2 regions of the Priestia sp. TRN 1309 genome follow, and region 2 is predicted to be linked to the other one. Evidence: riboswitches for the same ligand, from Rfam matches in the RefSeq annotation. Region 2 holds a riboswitch; the other holds the start of a gene.
What was found. A riboswitch is a leader RNA that binds a small molecule or an ion and turns the genes downstream of it on or off. The one in region 2 is predicted to bind glycine.

Region 1: linked by a shared signal. The riboswitch ahead of ACRPLQ_RS23510 (amino acid permease) and the one ahead of gcvT (glycine cleavage system aminomethyltransferase GcvT) in region 2 are both predicted to bind glycine.

What each region holds. Positions count from the first base shown of each region.
Region 1 covers NZ_JBOZGM010000007.1:124,368-134,864, reverse strand. The annotation lists gene ACRPLQ_RS23515 (PAS domain-containing sensor histidine kinase) at 1-917, opposite strand, end outside; gene ACRPLQ_RS23510 (amino acid permease) at 1,197-2,540, opposite strand; glycine riboswitch at 2,700-2,780, opposite strand; gene ACRPLQ_RS23505 (FAD-binding oxidoreductase) at 2,980-4,329, opposite strand; gene rlmD (23S rRNA (uracil(1939)-C(5))-methyltransferase RlmD) at 4,632-6,017, opposite strand; gene pdaA (delta-lactam-biosynthetic de-N-acetylase) at 6,180-6,989, opposite strand; gene ACRPLQ_RS23490 (fumarate hydratase) at 7,084-8,625, opposite strand; gene ACRPLQ_RS23485 (SE1561 family protein) at 8,788-8,973, opposite strand; gene yfkAB (radical SAM/CxCxxxxC motif protein YfkAB) at 9,177-10,295, shown strand; gene ACRPLQ_RS23475 (YfkD famly protein) at 10,332-10,497, opposite strand, start outside.
Region 2 covers NZ_JBOZGM010000001.1:24,512-35,008, reverse strand. The annotation lists gene ACRPLQ_RS00190 (vitamin B12-dependent ribonucleotide reductase) at 1-1,566, opposite strand, end outside; gene ACRPLQ_RS00185 (lipoate--protein ligase family protein) at 1,879-2,712, opposite strand; gene ACRPLQ_RS00180 (rhodanese-like domain-containing protein) at 2,943-3,326, shown strand; gene gcvPB (aminomethyl-transferring glycine dehydrogenase subunit GcvPB) at 3,371-4,849, opposite strand; gene gcvPA (aminomethyl-transferring glycine dehydrogenase subunit GcvPA) at 4,842-6,188, opposite strand; gene gcvT (glycine cleavage system aminomethyltransferase GcvT) at 6,209-7,309, opposite strand; glycine riboswitch at 7,522-7,614, opposite strand; gene ACRPLQ_RS00160 (DEAD/DEAH box helicase) at 7,795-9,468, shown strand; gene ACRPLQ_RS00155 (YqhG family protein) at 9,455-10,279, shown strand; gene ACRPLQ_RS00150 (YqzE family protein) at 10,303-10,488, opposite strand.

The DNA of each region.
Region 1 (10,497 bases), on a different contig from region 2:
TGCCTTGCATATAACGCAGTAAAAAAAGAAAGCAGTAAAATTGTAATACCTGAAACGGTCCAAAGCGTTTTTTCAAACGTTTCATAAGGCCTGTAAATTTCTTCAACGGGTAATTCAGCGACAATTCCCCAATCCAAAACAGGAATATATTCAAATGACGCAAAGAAGTACTTACCTTCGGTGTTCACAACGCGCTGATATCCTGATTTATGATTCATCGTTTCCTGAACGATTTCATTTTCCCTGGCATTTTCACCGATTCTCTGTTTCTCAGGGTGTGAAATAATTCTACCATTGCGGTCTACAATAAACGTATAGCCGTTCTCTCCTATATCGAACGTTTGAAAAATGGATTGAAAGCTTTTATTTTCTTCAATGCGCAGCGCTAAATTTATAACTTTTTTTACATTTTGCTGCTCATCCAAAATAGGAATTGCCATCACCACAATGTAATGCTTTGTGTCTGCTGAAACGACATCGCTTAAATATATTTTTTTAGTTCGCAGCGCTTCTTGAAAATATTTTCTTTTACTTAAGTTCACGTGCTTCATACTCTTTAAATCATCTGGGTAATAATGCTCCACATACCCTTTTGTATTAAAAATGGTTCCGCTATCGATATACGGTGAAATATTAACTATTTTCTGCAGTTCTTTGTCTATCTCTTGTTCATCATCTGATAAAAAAATAGGATCTTGCTGTACCTCGTCGCCCAAGCTCCAAATATCTTTAATAACGATGTTAATTTGCTCTTTCATTCTCTTGACGGTTTTATCAGTTACCTGTCGATATTGATCTTGAGAAATATTAGGCAGCATCACTCTTGAAACTATAAACATTAGCGTCAGTACGGTACAAATAAGAAGCACATTAATCGTGAAGATTTTCCAAAACGTATGAGATTTAAACCATTTCATGTTTGTTCACCTTAATTCAATGAAGTCTACCTCCATTGTACTGCAAAATGAAAACTTTTCCATGTAAATGATAGAATTCCACCTTTAGACATAGAAGAAAAGCATTTGGTTCTACATTACTATCAGAAAACTATGAGCTTTTTCACTGTATTTTCTGCTAAAACTTTTTTAGGGTTCTTATATAAACTTTGCTTACTGCATTTTCTTCATACAGTAGAAATCAATTATTTATCTTCCAATAAAAAGACCCCATCACGAAATGATGAGGTCACCCATTTACTATTTCTTCTTCCTTCTAGCCCCGTAAAAACCAAATAAGAGAATAAACCAAACGGGTGTCAACAATAAGGCTGGGCGCGTCGCATCAGAAAACAGCATAATAATAAGAATCACTGCAAACAACGCTAGCACAACATAGTTTATAAATGGTGTTAACGGTGCTTTGAATGTTGATGCTGCATGCAGCTGTGGACGCGTTTTTTTATATCTTAGATGGCAAATCAAAATGATACTCCACACCCAAATGAAACAAATAGCGCTGATGGTTGTTACGATGCCAAAAGCTTGATCTGGTATCAGTTTGCTTAACAAAGCTCCCGCCGAGATAACCAGCGTAGATACAAACAATCCGTTGCTTGGTACGTGGTTTTTGTTCAGTTTTGCAAACGTAGATGGCCCTTGGTCATTTTTACTTAAGTTATATAAGATACGGCTTGTTGAAAACATTCCGCTATTACAAGCAGAAGCGGCTGAAGTTAATACAACAAAATTAATAATTCCAGCAGCAAGCGGAATTCCGACTAAACTAAAGGTTTTAACAAATGGGCTTTCTGCTGCATTCAATTCCATCCACGGGTTAATAAATAAAAGGACGATAAGCGCTCCAACATAGAAAAATAAGATTCGCAGCGGAATTTTATTAATGGCCGATGGAATATTTTTTTGGGGATTTGATGTTTCCGCTGCCGATACCCCTACCAATTCAACCCCGACGTATGCGAAAATAACCATTTGGAATGAAAGTAAGAAACCTGAAACACCGTTTGGAAACAGTCCTCCATGATTCCAAAGATTTTGAACCGTAACGGATCCTGCATCTGTTTTAAATCCGATTACCAGTAAAATAACGCCAATAACAATTAACGCAAGAATCGTAATAACCTTTATTAAAGCAAACCAAAACTCTAATTCTCCAAATAATTTTACGGTTAATAAGTTAAGTCCTAATAAAATGATTACACAAATAAGTGCAGGAATCCACTGAGGAATATTGAACCAATATTTCACATATACGCCAACGGCAATCACATCAGCCATAGCTGTCATGATCCAGCAAAACCAGTACGTCCACCCTGTGACAAATGAAGCCCATGGTCCAAGATACTCTTCAGCAATATCTGTTAACGATTGATAACCTGCTTTAGACAGCAGTAGTTCTCCTAGCGCTCTCATCACAAAGAAAAGCGCAATACCCACAATTAAATAAGCAAAGATGATAGAGGGACCTGCAAGCTGTATGGCTTTACCAGAACCTAAAAATAATCCCGTCCCAATGGTTCCTCCAATCGCGATTAGCTGAACATGACGATTGGATAAATCCCTCTTTAATTCTCGTTGTTCCAACTCTAACTCCTCCTAACAATAAAACCTTTGATGCGATCGTGCGGACTACAAAATAAAGTCCAATAAAAAAAGAGATTGGATGCGCTCCAATCTCATGGTCATAAGAATAACAAATATTATGGTACATGCTACCAATTAGTAACATACCAAATAAATATCCGGTACTCTTCTGTCCTTTTGCCTGAGATTGTGAACCCTTCGGCGTCGCGAAACTATCGCGATCTCTCCAGAAGCTGCTCCTGCTATAGTGTGATCCATAGCAATCATAGCTTTCTACGTATTAAATTTTTCGATTAAGATAATGACTGTCGAATAGTTGTTTATTCTAATACCAGTTGGATGCTTTGTCAACAAGAAAGATGACTTTCATTTATTTACCTTCTTCGAAAGAAGGTAATGAAACAGGTTCAATCGTCAACTTAGTATCCTTTTCTACATGCTACCTGAGTCCCTGCGGAAACCTAAATACGTTAAATGGATCGTACTTTTTATTTACTCTTTCTAATCTCTCTGCGTTGTCTCCAAAATACTCATACTCGTAGTTTCTAAGGTTGCTGATAGGGAAATTCACATAGGAGCCTTTCGTAATACGTTTAATATATTGAAATCGCTTATACAGCCACTCTCTGTTTGTTCGTGCAAACGCATCGTCTGTCCATACAGATTGAAAGCCCAGGATATATCTAGCGTTTCTGTAAAAGAAGGCCGTTTCTCTGTTACCAACACTGCGAATTTCTCCTCCTAGTGCATAAAAAGAAATCGCGGCGTAAACGGAACCTTCTGCTGGACGCTGTATGAGATCTGCAAGATTTTCAAGCTCGCCAACTGAATAACTTCTTTGCACAAATCTTCCCGTTGACTTAAATTTTTCAGACGGAGGATAGGTTGCTTCTATCTTTTGTACCGCTTCAAGAAAAGATAATGACTCTAGCTCGACTCGGAACCCCTCCACCTCTGCAAAAGGCTGCAAGATCTTTCGAGCTCTTTCTGGAGATCCGTAAAAGAAGCCGTTCGCAAATATGCCCAATCCTTCTCCTTCTGCATTATAAAAACTGGCAACTAGCGTCATACGTTTGTCCAATTCAGGCAGCCAGCTTTGCCATATATTCATCACTTGTACCTGTTTTTCTCTTGTAGTACCTACATAAAAGAAGCGAACAAGCGTCACAGAGCTGTTCGTCGGTTTTGGAAGCTGAAACGTCATGCTTGCCACAACGCCAAAATTACCGCCACCAGAACCTCGGCATGCCCAAAAAAGATCCGCGTTACACGATTGGTTTGCTTTAATAATCTTTCCTTCATAATTGACCAACTCTAGCTCTATCAAGCTGTCACAGCCTAATCCGTAAAGTCTGCTCGAAAGCCCCCAGCCTCCTCCGAGCGTAAAGCCAGACACCCCAACAGTCGGACACGTTCCTCCTGGAAACACATATCCGTTCGAACCGATAAAATCATACACTTCCGTATTCTTTGCTCCTCCCTCCATCTTTAAGATGTTCCGTTTCCTATCCAATTTCAACCCGTTTAACCGACTGATATCAATGACTAATACACAGTCACCCGTAGAATACCCTTCATAATGATGACCGCCAGATCGAATGCGAATGTCTACACGATGCTTGCGCGCCCATTGAATTGCATTTACAACATCCTGCTTTTTTTCACAGTACACAATCACAAGCGGAAATTTATCAATAGCACGATTCCACTCCTGACGAGCTTCCTCATAAATGGGGTCTTTCGGCGTTACCACTTTACCCGTAAGCCCTTTCAAAAACATTGAGTCCATTTGACCTCTGCCCCTCTGTATATACTTTTTATCAGTTTTATTACTATAGTATTCTTGGAGTGGTTGAGGGTGTGGGTTTTCAAGACTAGATTGGCGTTTATCATCTCTATAAAAAATGAAATTTCAGTTCATTTACTGAAATATAAGTACTAATAAAACTTCTTTTCGGTGCTCCAATGCTTTCTAAAACCTAACTTTCCAATAATTCAAATTAGATATATTAGAATATTTTTTCTTCCAACAAGAGTCCAATTCAAATAAAAAAAGAGCAGAACCAAATCTGCCCTTTACTCTTCATCTATTTATTTCTTTAACGTCAAACTCACCACATTCTCCACGTGCGCTGTATGAGGGAACATATCAACAGGCTGAATGTAATCAACGTTATAAGCCTTCGACAGCTGCTGCACATCTTTGGCTAATGTGGATGGATTACAAGATACGTAAACCACTTTCTTTGGCTTTACTTGTAAAATTGTTTTTAGAAGCTTGTCATCACAGCCTGTTCGCGGCGGGTCAACGACGATAACGTCTGGCTTCCAGCCTTCTTTTACCCACTGCGGCATCCATTTTTCAGCCGGACCTGTTACGTACGTGGCATGCTCAAATCCATGATCTTTGGCATTTTTTCGCGCGTCTACAATGGATTCTTCAATCGTGTCCATTCCGCGAATTTCTTTGGCATCTTTAGCAAGCCATAAGCCAATTGTCCCTACTCCGCAGTAAGCATCTACGATTTTTTCACTGCCTGTTAGCGCAGCTGCTTTTTTTACTTCTTCATATAGCTTCACCGTTTGGAGAGGATTCAGTTGGAAAAATGCACGCGCTGAAAGTTCGAATGAGATATCACCTAACGTTTCTTGAATCACCGACTTTCCAGCAAGTGTAAACGTTTCGTCTCCAAAAATAAGCGATGTTTTTTGACCGTTTACGTTTTGTACGAGTGATTTCACTTCCGGTAGGCGGCGCTGAATTTCTTTCATCAGCAGCTCTTTTTTCGGAATTTCTTTTTTAGCCGTAATCAAGACAATTTGAACTTCACCCGTTTCAAACCCTACTCGAGATACAATGGTACGCACAATTCCACGGCGTTTACGCTCATTGTAGATAGGAATTTGAAGGTCTTGTAAAATTCGTTTTATTTCTTTTGTCACGTGATTTGTAGCTTTATGCTGAATGGGACAGTTTTCAATATCAATCAAGCGGTGAGAATTCAGTCCATACAAACCAGCAATGACTTTTTGTTTGTCCACGCCGACTTGAAACTGAGATTTATTACGGTAGCGCCACGGATCTTCCATACCAATCGTTTGGCGAGTTTTTTCCTCTACTTTTTTTAATGAACTGTGACGTTCGAACGCTTGCAGAACAATATCCCGCTTGGATTCTAGCTGACCTTCATAAGATAAGTGCTGAAGCTGGCAGCCTCCGCACTGGTCGTAAATCGGACAGGGTGCTTCTACGCGATGAGGAGATTTTTTGCGAATTCGCTTGATTTTCCCTTCGGCAAACTTATGCTGAACATTTGTTGCTTCTACAACCACTTCTTCATTCGGTAATGCTCCCGGTACAAAGACGACTTGGCGCTTAAAATAGCCTACGCCTTCTCCATTAATACCGAGTCTTTTTATCGTCAACGGAAACGTTTGTCCTTTTTGAACTTTCATTTCAGTTTTGGGTTTATTCATGAGACCAACTCCGATTAGTTTAAATTCTTTATATAGTTATTAACGGTCTTTAGCTGCTTAAAACTTATTGGACCGTATCGCTTTAAAAAAGACATCAACGCATATTATAACACTTCAACAGCAAAAAACCGACAGAAGAAATATTCCCGTCGGTTTTTATCTTTATTTCGTTTTAGAAGGACTTTTCTTCATTTGTTTGCGTTCGTTCATTAAATCATCAATGCTTTTAAACGTATAGCCCTGCTTTTTTAAATCCACAATCGCTTGATCTAACGCATCTGCGTTATCCTTTGAAACGGTATGCAGAAGCATGATCGCACCTGGATGTATTTGAGTCATCATATTGTCGTATGAGTAGCGCCAGCCTTTTTGTTCATTCACTTTCCAGTCAACGAATGCTAGTGACCAAAATACGTTCGTATAGCCTTCTTGCTTTGAAAGAGCTAGCGTTCGTTCGCTAAATACACCTCTAGGTGAGCGGAGATACTTCATTTCATCACGACCGGTAATATTCTTGTATTCATCTTTTACTTTTTGCAGCTCTTCTTTAAAACGTGCATCATCCACTTGAGTTAAGTCAGGGTGATGCCATGAATGATTGCCGACAATATGCCCTTCTTTTACCATTCGCTTAATTAGCTTAGGCTCTTCTTTTAAATAGTGTCCTGTTACAAAAAACGTCGCAGGAACCTTTCTTTTTTTGAGCACGTCTAATACCTGCGGTGTATAGCCATTTTCATAACCGTTATCAAACGTTAAATAAATATTTTTTTTAGTTGTATCGCCGAGGTAAAACGCATCATACTTAGCAAGAATGTGTTCATAAGCTGTACCTGCGGATGCAGGCTTGTGATTTTTACTTTTTTGAAATCCCCAGCTGATCGGAGTGTTTCGATACATTTGTGCTTCAACAGATGCTATGCCTGTTGACATCACGAATAAAAAAACGAGAAAAAAGGTGAACCGGCGCATAAGAAGCTCCTTTCGGAAGTCATTTTACGCTTAGTATCCACTCAATTTTCTCGTTCATGAACGTTACTTTTTACCATACGTTCCCGACGTATGTTTATTTAAATACCGGTTCTTTAAATTGCTCAAGCTTTTCAAATGAAGACTTGTCTACATCTGCATGCAAGCTGTTTCCGTGTGAATCCATCGTCACTACAGCTGTAAAGCCTTCTACTTTTAGATGCCACATTGCTTCAGGAATACCGAACTGCATCAAATCAACGCCTTCTACGCTCTTGATACAATCAGCATAGTACTGCGCAGCTCCTCCGATAGCATTTAAGTATACGCCCCCGTGCTCTTGAAGAGCAGCAAGCGTTTTAGGACCCATACCGCCTTTACCGATAACCGCGCGGATACCAAATTTCTTCATAATATCTCCTTGGTAAGGTTCTTCACGGATACTTGTTGTTGGTCCTGCAGCGGTTACGTGCCATTTTCCATCTTCATCTTTTAACATAACCGGGCCACAGTGATAAATGATTTGTCCATTTAAATCAATTGGCGCATCGTGGTCTGTTAAATGTTTATGAATAGCGTCGCGTCCTGTGTAGATCATACCGTTGATGCGCACTACGTCACCAACTTTTAATTCACGAATTTGCTCTTCTGTAATAGGTGCTTGTAATACAACTTCTTTTGTTTCATCCGCATTTTGTTTCTCTTCTGCACCTGCATTTTTATTAAAATCTACTTCTTCGCCTTCTTGATACAGCCACTCTTGAACGCTTCCTGTATCAGCGTTGATTTTAATACCTAAGCGACGGTAAGCCCAGCAGTTATACGCAACTGACACATAGAAGCTAGCAGGAATACGATTGATTACGCCGACTTTACAGCCAAGTAATGTCGTTTCTCCGCCAAAGCCCATTGTACCGATTCCTAGCTTATTAGCATTTTCCATTACATACTCTTCTAATTCTTTCAGCTGAGCGTTTGGATTTTCGTCATCTAAGTTTCGGAACAGCTGCTCTTTTGCTAATTCATAGCCTGTTGTACGGTCGCCACCGATTCCAACACCAATGACGCCGGCGCTACAGCCTTGGCCTTGCGCTTGGTATACTGAGTGCATCACACATTTACGAATACCGTCTAAATCACGGCCAGCTCGGCCTAACCCTTCTACTTCACAAGGCAGGCTATACTGAATGTTTTTATTTTCACAGCCGCCGCCTTTTAAAATAAGACGCGCATCAATATAGTCATTTTCCCACTGTTCAAACTTAATAACCGGCGTGCCTCCGCCTAAATTATTACCGCTGTTTTCTCCCGTTAACGAATCTACAGAATTAGGGCGAAGCTTTCCGTGCTTTGTTGCTTCTTCAATTGCCCAATAAATCGCTTCTTTAATTTGAAGCTGATTCACTCCTACAGGGGTTTTAATTTTAAATGTTGGCATACCTGTATCTTGACAAATTGGCGATAAATTATCATCCGCCATCTTAATATTATTGGTAATGGTCGCTAAAGACATTGCTGCACGCGTTCCTGCATTTTCACGCGCTTTTGCCTTTGCGATAGCACGTCGAACGTCTTTTGGCAATTTTGTAGATGTTTCAACAATTAAATCGTACATGCTTTGTTTTAAAGCTTCAATCATCACTTAATTCCTCCCATATCCCGCTAATGTATGTATTTATCTATCTGTCGTACAACTTTCAAAATTTATTATACTCCTTCAAAAATTGTTTCGAAAGACCTTTATAGGAGGATTTCCACTTCAAGCAAAAAAGCGCTAGTTTTTCTAGCGCTTTTTTCTTCTTCATTCTTTATCTTTTTTAAACTGCTCACATTTTGCTTCTAGGTCATCAATCATTGTAATCAAACGGTCAATATCTTCTAGATCTGTGTTTTCAGGCTCCATAGAGTCTAATACGTGTACAAACATATTTAAACGATCTTTTAAATAACGTACTTGTGAATCTTTATCTCGAACGGCGTTTCCCATTTTAAACCCTCCTGATGTAGCTTTTCATTCTTATTTCCTTATATCCTAACGAATACTTTCATATTTGACAACTAAAAGCAATAAAATCCATAATAGTCACTGGTGTCCGTTTTGAATGGGACGTATAATTTAGTCTAGCAGGACGGACCGTGAGATGTTTTCATCATCATTTCACTTTACGGAAAAATAAAAGGAGTTTTTTTATGGCCACTTTACAACGAATTACCCCGGAGTTCGATCCGTGGGAAGCGTATTTAGATATGAAACAATATGGCAAACCGACGCTCACAAACGTTGAATTTACAACAACGACGCTTTGTAATATGCGATGTGAGCACTGCGCAGTTGGATATACGCTGCAGCCAAAAGACCCAAACGCACTGCCTCTTGATTTAATTTTAAAACGTCTCGATGAAATTCCAACACTTCGAGCGTTAAGCATCACGGGCGGAGAGCCTATGATGTCTCTATCTTCTGTGAAAAATTATGTGGTGCCTTTATTAAAGTATGCACACGAACGAGGTGTCCGTACACAGATTAATTCAAATTTAACATTAGATCTTGCTCGTTACGAACAAATCATTCCTTATTTAGATGTTTTACATATTTCTCACAACTGGGGAACGATGGACGATTTTGTGGAAGCTGGCTTTGCAATGATGGAGCGAAAGCCTACTTATGAGCAGCGCGCCAAATATTTCGACCGTATGATTGAAAACAGCCGCGCGCTTGTAAAAGCAGGTGTAACGGTATCAGCTGAAACGATGTTAAATAAACGTACGCTTCCTCATATGGAAAAAATTCATCGTCAAATTGTGGATGAAATGCTTTGTCAGCGTCACGAAGTACACCCTATGTATCCAAGTGACTTTGCCAGCACCTTAGAGACATTATCTCTTCCTGAAATGCGTCAAGCGATTCATCACCTTCTTGATATTCGAGATGAAAATGTGTGGATGCTATTCGGCACGCTGCCGTTTTATGCATGCAGTAATAACGAGGAAGACTTAACGCTTTTACAGCGCTTGTATAGCAGTAAAAATGTAACCGTTCGAAACGATCCTGACGGACGTTCTCGCCTAAATGTAAATATTTTCGACGGAGATATTATCGTAACTGATTTTGGTGATACGCCTCCTCTTGGCAACATTCAAGATACAAAGCTTACAGACGCTTTTGATACGTGGCAGCAAAGCACAATTTCTAAAGAACTTAGCTGCCATTGTTCAGCGGTCTCTTGTTTGGGACCTAATATTTTGGTAAAAAACAGCTATTATCAAGATACTGATTTTAGCAAACTCCAAGCGAACATTACAAAATAACAAAAAGAGATTCCACCACTGGAATCTCTTTTTTTGTTATCTCGGCTGATCGTAAGCCCCGAAACTTAAGGAGACATAATCTTGTACTGGAATCCATGCTCCAATTCCTTGAGACGTTACATTTCTCACCACAATTGAACGCTTGCTGCCTTTTACCGTTACATATACTTCCCCATACGTTACTTTTCCCTTTTCACTTACA
Region 2 (10,497 bases):
CATTCTAACGCCCGTTTCAACCGTTTGACGTAGCTTTTCAAAGTTAACTGTTTTTGTTTCTTTATCTGCCATTTGCGCTAAGTTAACAGCAGCTAAGTTACAAACAGAGAATGGTGCAAGTGGTTGTTCACCACATGGATTCGTTGCAACAACGTGCTGACCATATGCTTGAGCATTTGTCATGTCATTGGCATTGTCGAAGAAGAAAATGCCTGGTTCAGCTGAGTACGTTGCACAAATATTAATTAAGTTCCATAGCTCTTTTGCACGGATAGTACGGTACGTACGAACTTTGTTTCCTTGTTTTGCCCACTCGCGCACGTCGCCTACTTCGTGCCAGTTTTCATTGTAGTTAGCCATTTCTTCTTTTGAATAGCTTTCTACGTCTGGGAAGCGAAGTTCGTATTCACCGTCGTTTTCAACAGCATCCATAAAATCTTTTGTTAAGCATACAGAAATGTTTGCTCCTGTTAAAAACTCTGAGTTATGAACGCTGTACGTTCCGCCAGTTTGCAGCTTTTCTTCTGCATCTTTAATGATTTTTTCATTAAATCCACCAAGACCAGGAATTTGTTTATAGTTAATGATTCCTTGGTACATTGCTTCTTCAGACTCTGTTAGCGGCGTGAACTTCAATTTATCTTGCGCGTGCTTTTTAATCATTTCGTCATTTGTGTTTTCAATTAAGAAACGTAAAATGCGAGGGTTTTGCATTTTAGAAATAATAAACTCTACAATGTCAGGATGCCAGTCGGCAAGCATGATCATTTGAGCCCCACGACGTGACCCACCTTGCTCAACAAGATGCGTCAGTTTAGCAATATCATCTAACCATGAAACCGAACCAGATGATTTGCCGTTTACACCGCGAGCCAGCGTGTTGCGCGGGCGAAGAGTTGAACCATTCGTTCCAACACCGCCTCCGCGGCTCATGATTTCCATTACTTGTTTGCGGTGTTCTGAAATACCTTCACGTGAATCTTTTACATAAGGCATTACGTAACAGTTAAAGTACGTTACGTCCGTGTCAGCACCTGCACCGTAAAGAACGCGGCCAGCTGGTACAAAGTTTAGCTGAACAAGCTCTTGATAGAACTTTTCAAACCACTCTTTGCGCTTTTCTTCTGTTTTTTCCACAGAAGCTAAGCCTGTTGCATTACGTTTTGCAATTTGCTCATAGAAGACCTCTAGAGGTTTTTCAATAACATCTAAAGAACGAGTAATTAACCCATTTTCTGCTTCTTCAGGTGATAAAGCTCCTCTAAACTCATCTTCTACCTTGACAACAGCGGTTTTTTGCTCAAAATTAATGCTTTCCACATAGCCAAGTCCTCGTGCTGGAAATTTTGGGTCTTCTTTTACAGTTAGAACAACAAAATCTCCTTCTGATAACGTTAATTTTTCCGTATCTTTAAACGCATAGCGGTCTAACATTACCAATCTTGAAACACCTTTATGAGTTAACTTCATATCCGGTGTAATCGGATGTACTTGCGGAAAGCGTTCAATATCTGAATTGAGCTTTTCAACATTCATATTCACTTTTTGATTTAACAAAACAGTCATTCTCACAACTCCTTACCTATCGAACATCTATAAATTTATTAACTCTATTTCCTTTTAAAGGAAATAGAGTTTTTCAATCAACTATCAATAACTTACCACACGGCTTGGACGAATTCAATATATAGTATTTGACACTTCTCCAAACATCTACATATAGAAGGGTGTCAAGTGAAATATTTTTTTTTTCGTAAAAAAAGTGTTTGACTTTTCTTCCCTATATATTCTATTAGCCAAGCATTGTTTCTAAAAATTCCAATAAAAAGTGCAACTTATAAGAAGTTGCACTTTTATCTATTTACCATCCGCATTCGTTTAGCGCTTAAAGTTCCATTCATCCGATCCGTACTTTGTGCGCGCTAGTTCTTCTACATATGCTTCCTCTTCTTCAGACAGTGTATACGGTTCTAAATCGATATCAAGAGCAGAAGCAAATCCTTTATAAAACGCTTCTTTTGCTTCTTCGATAGAAATTTTGCGGCCCGCAATTGCATTGATCGCTACGGCTTTAGAACGAAATGCGCGCTGCATTCTTTCTTTCACGCGGTCATTTGGATAATTAAACACGCTGAATAATTTATCTTCATCAATCTCTAACAGAATAGAGCCGTGCTGTAGAATAACTCCTTTTTGTCTAGTTTGGGCACTTCCAGCAATTTTGCGGCCCTCTACAACAAGTTCATACCAAGAAGGAGCATCAAAGCACACGGACGAACGAGGGTTTTTTAAGCTATTTTTTTCTTCTTCTGAACGAGGAATAGCAAAATAAGCCTCGAGCCCTAACGAACGAAATCCTTCCAGTAAACCTTCAGAGATGACGCGATATGCCTCTGTAACTGTCTTAGGCATATTAGGATACTCTTCAGATACAATGACGCTGTAAGTAAGCTCTTCATCATGAAGCACGCCCCTGCCGCCCGTTGGACGTCTCACAAAGCCTAATCCTAATTCTTTTACTTTATCAAAGTTAATTTCTTTTTCAGCTTTTTGAAAATAACCGATCGACAGCGTTGGAGGGTTCCATCCGTAAAAACGAATCGTAGGTGGAATTTCCCCTTTACTATGCCATTCTAATAACGCTTCATCTAACGCCATATTGTAATAAGGCGAACGGTTGTTGGAATCAATAAATCTCCACTTTGCTTTCATCTACCTCATCCTCAGCTATATGTAATATAAAAAATAAATCCGTTTTTTAGTCTACCAAAAGATTGAGCTAAGGAAAAGCAAAGAGCAACATAAAACTGCGAATTCAAATGTGGTAGTTTTTTCATTTTCGGGAAGAAATCCGCTAGATTCAAGGCAAAATCGCTTTACTTCTAATTTCATTCACTTATATAATAAGAGTATGGATTTTGTCGAAGAAAGGAAGAATCAGCATGTCAGCAATTACAGCAGTACTCATTTTACTTGGAGTAATCATCATATACTCTGTCGTTATGTTCTTTATCCAACGTCGCATTATGAAAACGTTAACTGAAGAAGAATTCCGCAGCGGCTACCGCAAGGCACAGCTAGTTGATATTCGTGAACCGAATGAATTCGAAAACGGACATATTTTAGGCGCACGAAATATTCCGCTGTCACAGTTCCGTATGCGCATTAAAGAATTTCGTTCAGATCAGCCTGTCTACATCTATTGTCAAAGCGGAATGCGCACAGGACGCGCAGCACAAATGCTTCGTCGCCACGGTGTTAAAGAAATCTATGATTTAAAAGGCGGCTTCAAAATGTGGAACGGTAAAGTGAAAAAGAAAAAATAATGGTATGTATATAGAAAAACCTCGCCTTTGGGCGAGGTTTTTTGTTAGACGTTTTGAACAGCCTGTTCTTTCTGATAGCGAAGCACTGGCTTTCTAGCTGCCAGCGTTTCGTCAAGGCGCTTCACAACCGTTGTATGAGGAGCTTCCTGTACGACTTCAGGCGTTTCTTCTGCTTCTTTTGCAATTTGAATCATCGCATCGATAAACGCATCTAGCGTTTCTTTCGACTCTGTTTCCGTTGGTTCGATCATCATGCACTCTTCTACGATAAGAGGGAAGTAGATCGTCGGCGGATGATAGCCAAAATCAAGCAGTCGTTTCGCGATATCCAATGTGCGCACACCAAGCTTTTTCTGACGTTTTCCTGATAAAACAAATTCGTGCTTACAGTGACGGTCAAACGGCAGCTCATAGTGCTCTGCTAAACGACGCATCATATAGTTGGCATTTAACACAGCATTTTCTGTTACGGCTTTTAAGCCGTCTGGACCCATTGAACGAATATACGTATAAGCGCGAACGTTGATGCCGAAGTTTCCGTAAAACGGCTTTACGCGTCCAATTGACTGAGGACGGTTATAGTCAAAGTGATAGCCTTGTTCTGTTTTCACAAGCACTGGTTTAGGCAAATAAGGAATTAAATCTGCTTTTACCCCTACCGGACCAGAACCAGGACCGCCTCCTCCATGAGGGCCTGTAAACGTTTTATGAAGGTTTAAATGAACCACGTCAAACCCCATATCTCCAGGACGGGCTTTACTTAATACTGCGTTTAAATTTGCACCGTCATAATAAAGCTTTCCACCTGCTGCGTGAACAATTTCAGCCATTTCTAAAATATCTTCTTCAAATAACCCTAGCGTATTTGGGTTTGTTAACATTAAAGCGGCTGTATCTTCTCCCACTACGCGGCGTAAATCCTCTAAGTCCACTAAACCATGTTCATTTGATTTTACCGTTACCGTTTCAAATCCCGCAACTGTTGCCGAAGCAGGGTTCGTTCCGTGAGCTGAGTCTGGAACAATGACTTTTGTTCGCTGCGTCTCACCATTTGCTTCATGATAGGCACGAATCATCATAAGCCCGGTCCACTCGCCATGAGCACCCGCTGCTGGCTGAAGTGTTACTTCATCCATTCCCGTAATTTCTGTTAAATGCTCTTGTAAATCATATAAAAGTTCGAGAGCACCTTGAACCGTTTGCTCATCTTGAAGCGGATGAATATGCGCTAGCCCAGCAATCCGTGCTGCTTGTTCATTCACTTTTGGATTATATTTCATCGTGCATGAACCAAGCGGATAAAACCCTGAGTCCACTCCGTGATTTCGTTTTGAAAGCGCGGTGTAATGACGCATAATATCGAGTTCTGATACTTCAGGAAGCTCAGGAGCTTCGGTACGGACATACGCTTTTCCAAGCAGCTCTTCAGCATTTACTTGCGGAACATCTAACTCCGGCAATGAATAGCCGATTCGCCCTTCTTTACTGCTTTCAAAAATAAGTGATTGATTTTGATTAAGCATGAAGATCCCCCAATTCATTTACAAGTTGGTCAATTTCCTCTTTTGTACGGAGTTCTGTAAAAGCAAGCAGCATGTGATTTTCAAGCGCTTGGTTATCACGGCTAAGATCATAACCGCCAATTATTTTTGATGCTAATAAATGATTGTTTGCTTCTGTTACCGAAACAGGAAGCTTCACGACTAATTCGTTAAAAAACGGTCCTTCAAATGCTACATTTACCCCTTTTGCCTTTAACGCTTCATATGCATAATGCGTTTTTGATAAGTTTTGCAGCGCCATTTCTTTTACACCTTGCTTGCCTAAAGCTGTCATGGCAACTGATGCCGCTAAAGCATTTAACGCTTGATTTGAACAAATGTTAGACGTCGCTTTATCACGGCGTATATGCTGCTCACGAGCTTGAAGGGTTAAAACAAACCCTCGCTTACCGTTTTCATCCACCGTTTGCCCTACTAATCGTCCTGGAATTTTCCGCATAAGCTTAGACGTAGTTGCAAAGTATCCGCAGTGCGGGCCTCCAAATTGACTTGGAATACCAAATGGCTGTGCATCTCCAATGACAATATCAGCTCCAAATTCTCCAGGAGGCGTAAGTAAACCTAATGATAAAGGATTGCTTGAAACCACAAACATACATTTTTCTTGATGAGTAATTTCTTCAATTTCTTTTAACGGCTCGATTTGTCCGTAGAAATTTGGATACTGGACAATAACAGCTGCCACGTCACTTCCCATCTCTTTTTCTAATGCAATCATATCTGTTACGCCGTCTGCTGCAGGGATTTCTACCACTTCAATGTATTGACCCTTCGCATACGTTTTTAACACATCTTTTGACTCAGGGTGAACGGCCGCAGAGACAAGTACTTTTTTCTTTTTCGTTTGACCCGCACTGAGCATAGCGGCTTCTGCTAAAGCAGTTCCTCCGTCATACATAGAAGAATTGGCCACGTCCATCCCCGTTAACTCACAAATCATTGTTTGAAATTCAAAGATGGCCTGAAGTTCTCCTTGAGAAATTTCCGGTTGATACGGAGTATAGGCCGTATAAAATTCTGAACGAGAAATAACATGATCAACAATAACCGGCATGTAATGATCGTAAACTCCTGCTCCTAAAAAAGAAGCATAGTCTTTTAAATGAGCATTTTTAGCAGCCATATTATTTAATTCTTTTAACAACTGAGGCTCTGAAGCCGCTTTTTTAATATTGTATTCTCCTTGAAAACGAACGCGCTGCGGAATATCTGAAAATAAATCATCAACAGATGAAACACCAATTGCTGCTAACATTTGCTGCTGATCTTGTTCTGTCATTGGTAAATAGCGATGTAACATGTTAAATTCCTCCCCAAAGCTTACTTTGAACGTTTATAAAAAGGTGTTGAAACCACTTTTGCTTTTAAGCGTTTTTTCCGAACCTGCACTTCCACTTCTTGACCAAGCTCTGTATACTCTGCTGATAATAGCGCTAAACCGATGTTTTTCTTTAATGTCGGTGACTGTGTACCTGTTGTCACAAATCCAATTTGTTCTTCATCTGCAAATACTTCGTAACCGTGTCTTGGTATACCTTTATCAATCATTTCAATTCCTACCAGCTTACGAGGTGCCCCGCTTTCACGCTGTTCTTTTAACACTTCTTTTCCAATAAAGCTGTCTTTGTTCGTCTTTACTGCAAATCCAATTCGAGCTTCAATGGGCGTAATATCTTTTGAAAGCTCTTGGCCATATAAAGCCAAAGTAGCTTCAAAACGAAGCGTATCGCGAGCTCCTAGTCCGCAAGGCAACACACCGTCCTCACTTCCTGCTTCTAAAATAGCCGTCCACAAGTGAGAGGCGTCAGCTGAAGAACAATAAATTTCAAAACCATCTTCTCCGGTATATCCAGTACGTGAAACGAGAGCATTTACATTCGCTACTTCTACATCATCAGCAAATGTAAATGGCTTTAATGAAGCTAAATTTTCATTCGTTAACGTTTGTAAAACTTTTTCTGCTAAAGGACCTTGTAATGCTAGCTGCGCAGTTTCATCAGATTGATTAACGAGCGTTACATCTCCTTGTTTGTGAGACACAAGCCACTCATAGTCTTTTTGAATATTAGCAGCGTTTACGACCAGCAAATACTCTTGATCTGCTTTTTTGTAAATCAGCAAATCATCTACCGTGCCTCCGTCTTCATAACACATAGCCGTATACTGCGCTTTTCCATCTACAAGGGTAGAAACGTCATTTGTCATCGTATGCTGAAGAAAAGCTAAGCTATCAGCTCCTGTCACAAGAATTTCTCCCATATGAGAGACATCAAAAAGACCTGCCTTTGTACGTACAGCTTCATGCTCTTCTTTAATAGAAGAAAATTGAACGGGAAGAGCCCATCCTCCAAAATCAATTGTTTTGGCACCATATTTTTGATAGGTATCATAAAGCGGCGTTTTGTGTAATTCTGTTGTCATATTTATGTCCTCCTCTTTTTCACGTGAAACTTTTCATAACGGGGAGTTTTCAAATAGTGTGGGGATCACTATGTATCCAAACAAAAAAGGACAGAAAACCCCCTACTGTATTTAGTAGGAAGTCTCTGTCCTTTTCACCTGAAAGTTTACCTATAAACGAATAGGTTTGCCTCGTGGGTGGTCTATAAACGCATAGACACTCTCCAGAGCTGCGTCAAACAAGAGTCTTTTTGCCTGAGAGATTCACAATTTTATTGCTTGCTCCTTCGGCGCTACATTCAAGTAGTCTCTCCCCGTGTCGTCATTCGCTTCTATAAAGTTGGTAAAGTTGGGCATACTACTGAAAGATGTATCTTTCTTTATTCACACAATCATTTGTAAAGTGCTAATCTATTTTCTTTTTCAAATTTTCTAAATATATTTTTATCCTACCTGATTCTTATCATTTGTTCAATAAAAATTTTTTACAAAGGAGCATTTTTATCATGAAAGTGAAATTAAACATCGATGAAACATGGGAAGCAGCCTTCTCAACTAAATTGGAGCAAGACGGCCCTTGGTCTGCATGGGATTTGTATAAACTTGCCTATGAAATAGAAGACCAAACGCTTATCTCAGAATTTGAAGGGCTACAAAGCCCAAAACATTTAGCCGATTTAACGCCGCTTCCTCATCAACTCGAAGTAGCCAAACAAGTAGTCGAAACAATGAATGGGAAAGCCATTTTAGCAGATGAAGTAGGACTAGGGAAAACGATTGAAGCAGGGTTAATTTTGAAGGAATATATGATTCGCGGGCTTGTTAAAAAAGTTCTCATTTTAGTTCCAGCTTCGCTTGTTTCACAGTGGGCTATGGAATTGAATCAAAAATTTTATATTCCCGCGGTCCCTCAAAGAAAATCATATGTGTGGGATCAGTGTGACATCGTTGTATCTTCAATTGATACAGCAAAACGTTCCCCTCATCGAGAAATTGTGCTAGAACAAGACTACGACCTCATCATCATTGATGAAGCTCATAAACTTAAAAACAACAAAACAAAAAACTATGAATTTGTTCAAAGCCTGAAAAAGAAATTTTGTCTGTTGCTAACCGCAACACCGATTCAAAATCGAATTGAAGAAATTTTCAACTTAGTCTCTCTTTTAAAGCCTGGCCATCTCGGCAATAAAGACTATTTCGAAGAATTATTTTCTGCTAAAAAACGCTCTTTGCAAAACGATGAGCACTTAAAAGAGCTTGTTAACAAAGTTATGATTCGAAATCGCCGCCATGATACTGGTATCGAATGGACGAAGCGAATTGTTCAAACCATTCCTGTTGAATTTTCACCGAAAGAACGCGAGCTATACGATGCGATTACGTCTTTTAAAGGAAACGGACTGCACCCTTCAAGTGCTTTTTCAATTTTAACCCTGCAGCGAGAGGCCTGCAGCAGCCGTGAAGCGGTGTATATGACATTAAAAAACATGCTGGAACGTCAGGAAGATCAAAACAGCGCATTAACGGAACATATGATTACTCCGTTAATGCAACTACTTCAGCAAGTGCCGCAAAATGCAAAAGCAGAAAAAGTTCTGGAGCTCGTTCAAAAAATTGATGACAAAGTTATTATTTTCACTGAGTACAGAGCAACTCAACTGTACTTACAGTGGTATTTAAAACAGCATGGAATTACCTCTGTACCGTTTAGAGGAGGATTTAAGCGAGGTAAAAAAGACTGGATGAAGCAGCTTTTTGAAAGCCACGCGCAAGTATTTATTGCCACTGAAGCGGGCGGAGAAGGAATCAACCTTCAGTTTTGTCATCATATTATTAACTATGATCTACCGTGGAATCCAATGCGTCTAGAACAGCGAATTGGAAGGGTACATCGTTTAGGTCAAAAGCATGATGTTCACATTTACAATTTAGCGATTCAACATACGGTCGAAGAACATATTTTAAAATTGTTATACGAAAAAATAAACCTTTTTGAACGAGTTGTTGGAGAGTTAGATGATATTTTAACAAAGCTTGATTTAAAAAATATCGAAGAGCATATTCAAGATATTTTATTTCATTCACGGAGTGAAGGAGAAATAAAAATCAAAATGGAGAACTTGACGTCTATTATTCAATACGAAGACAGCGAGGAGGATCAGCATGCAGCAAACTGATATTCATCAATTTTTAAAGCGTTACTTTCTAGCTAATAATTGTTCTATTGTCACAGAAACACCATCTTATCTAAAGGTTCAATTAACAATCGAACTTGACAAAGAGTTGATGAATCGTCCATTTTATTGGCATTATGTTGAAAAGACAGGCGGAGAAGCAAATCCTGCTTCACTCACTTTCATTACAGATCCCGCGTTTGAAGACGATTCTGTTCAAGGAGAACGAATTCATTTTGGCTCACCTAGGCTGCATCAAATTTTCGCTTCTACTCAAAAGCTAGGCGGGTTTATTCATCTGTATGAACAAGTTTCATCAGCTCAGCCAACAAATCAGCCTTTACACCCTTGGCTTGCGTTAAATATTAAAGTCTCATACAAATGCGACCGTAAAAAGGATGAGCTCTTGTCGCTTGGCATTAATTTAATTAACGGACAAATCGTTGAATCATTTCATGAATCAATCATTAATCAAAATTTATCATCTAAAATCTCGGACTATTGCTTTACTCTTTCACCTTTTATTAAGCCGAAAAGTGCGATTGCACGACTCACATCATACGTGACTGACTACGTTAAAACTCAACCGACTGAATGGGCAGAAAAAGCGCAGGAAAGATGGTACGAAGACTTAGCGCTTCTTGATCATTTTTACGAAACAGCAGAAGAGCTGCCAGAAATATATATGACCGAAAAAACAGCGCTTCAAGAGCTATACGAGCCGACGATCTTATTTAAGTTTATAAACGGTGGCTTATTTTACATATCGCCAGAAACGATGTCACGTCAATTTAATAAAACACAAGCCGGTTAAAAAAAGATGAGCATATGATATGCTCATCTTTCTTTTTTCTTTCGGTACCACAGCATAAACGACAGCGGAATCATTCCAAACCATCTGTTCGCAAAAGGTGCTCGCTCTTCTTTTTTTTGAATCTTTTTCGTTTTCCTCTCTTCTTTTGGCTGATCCATATATTGTACAAATTGCTGAGTCATATATTTTACATAATCATTCGTTTTCATATAATCATC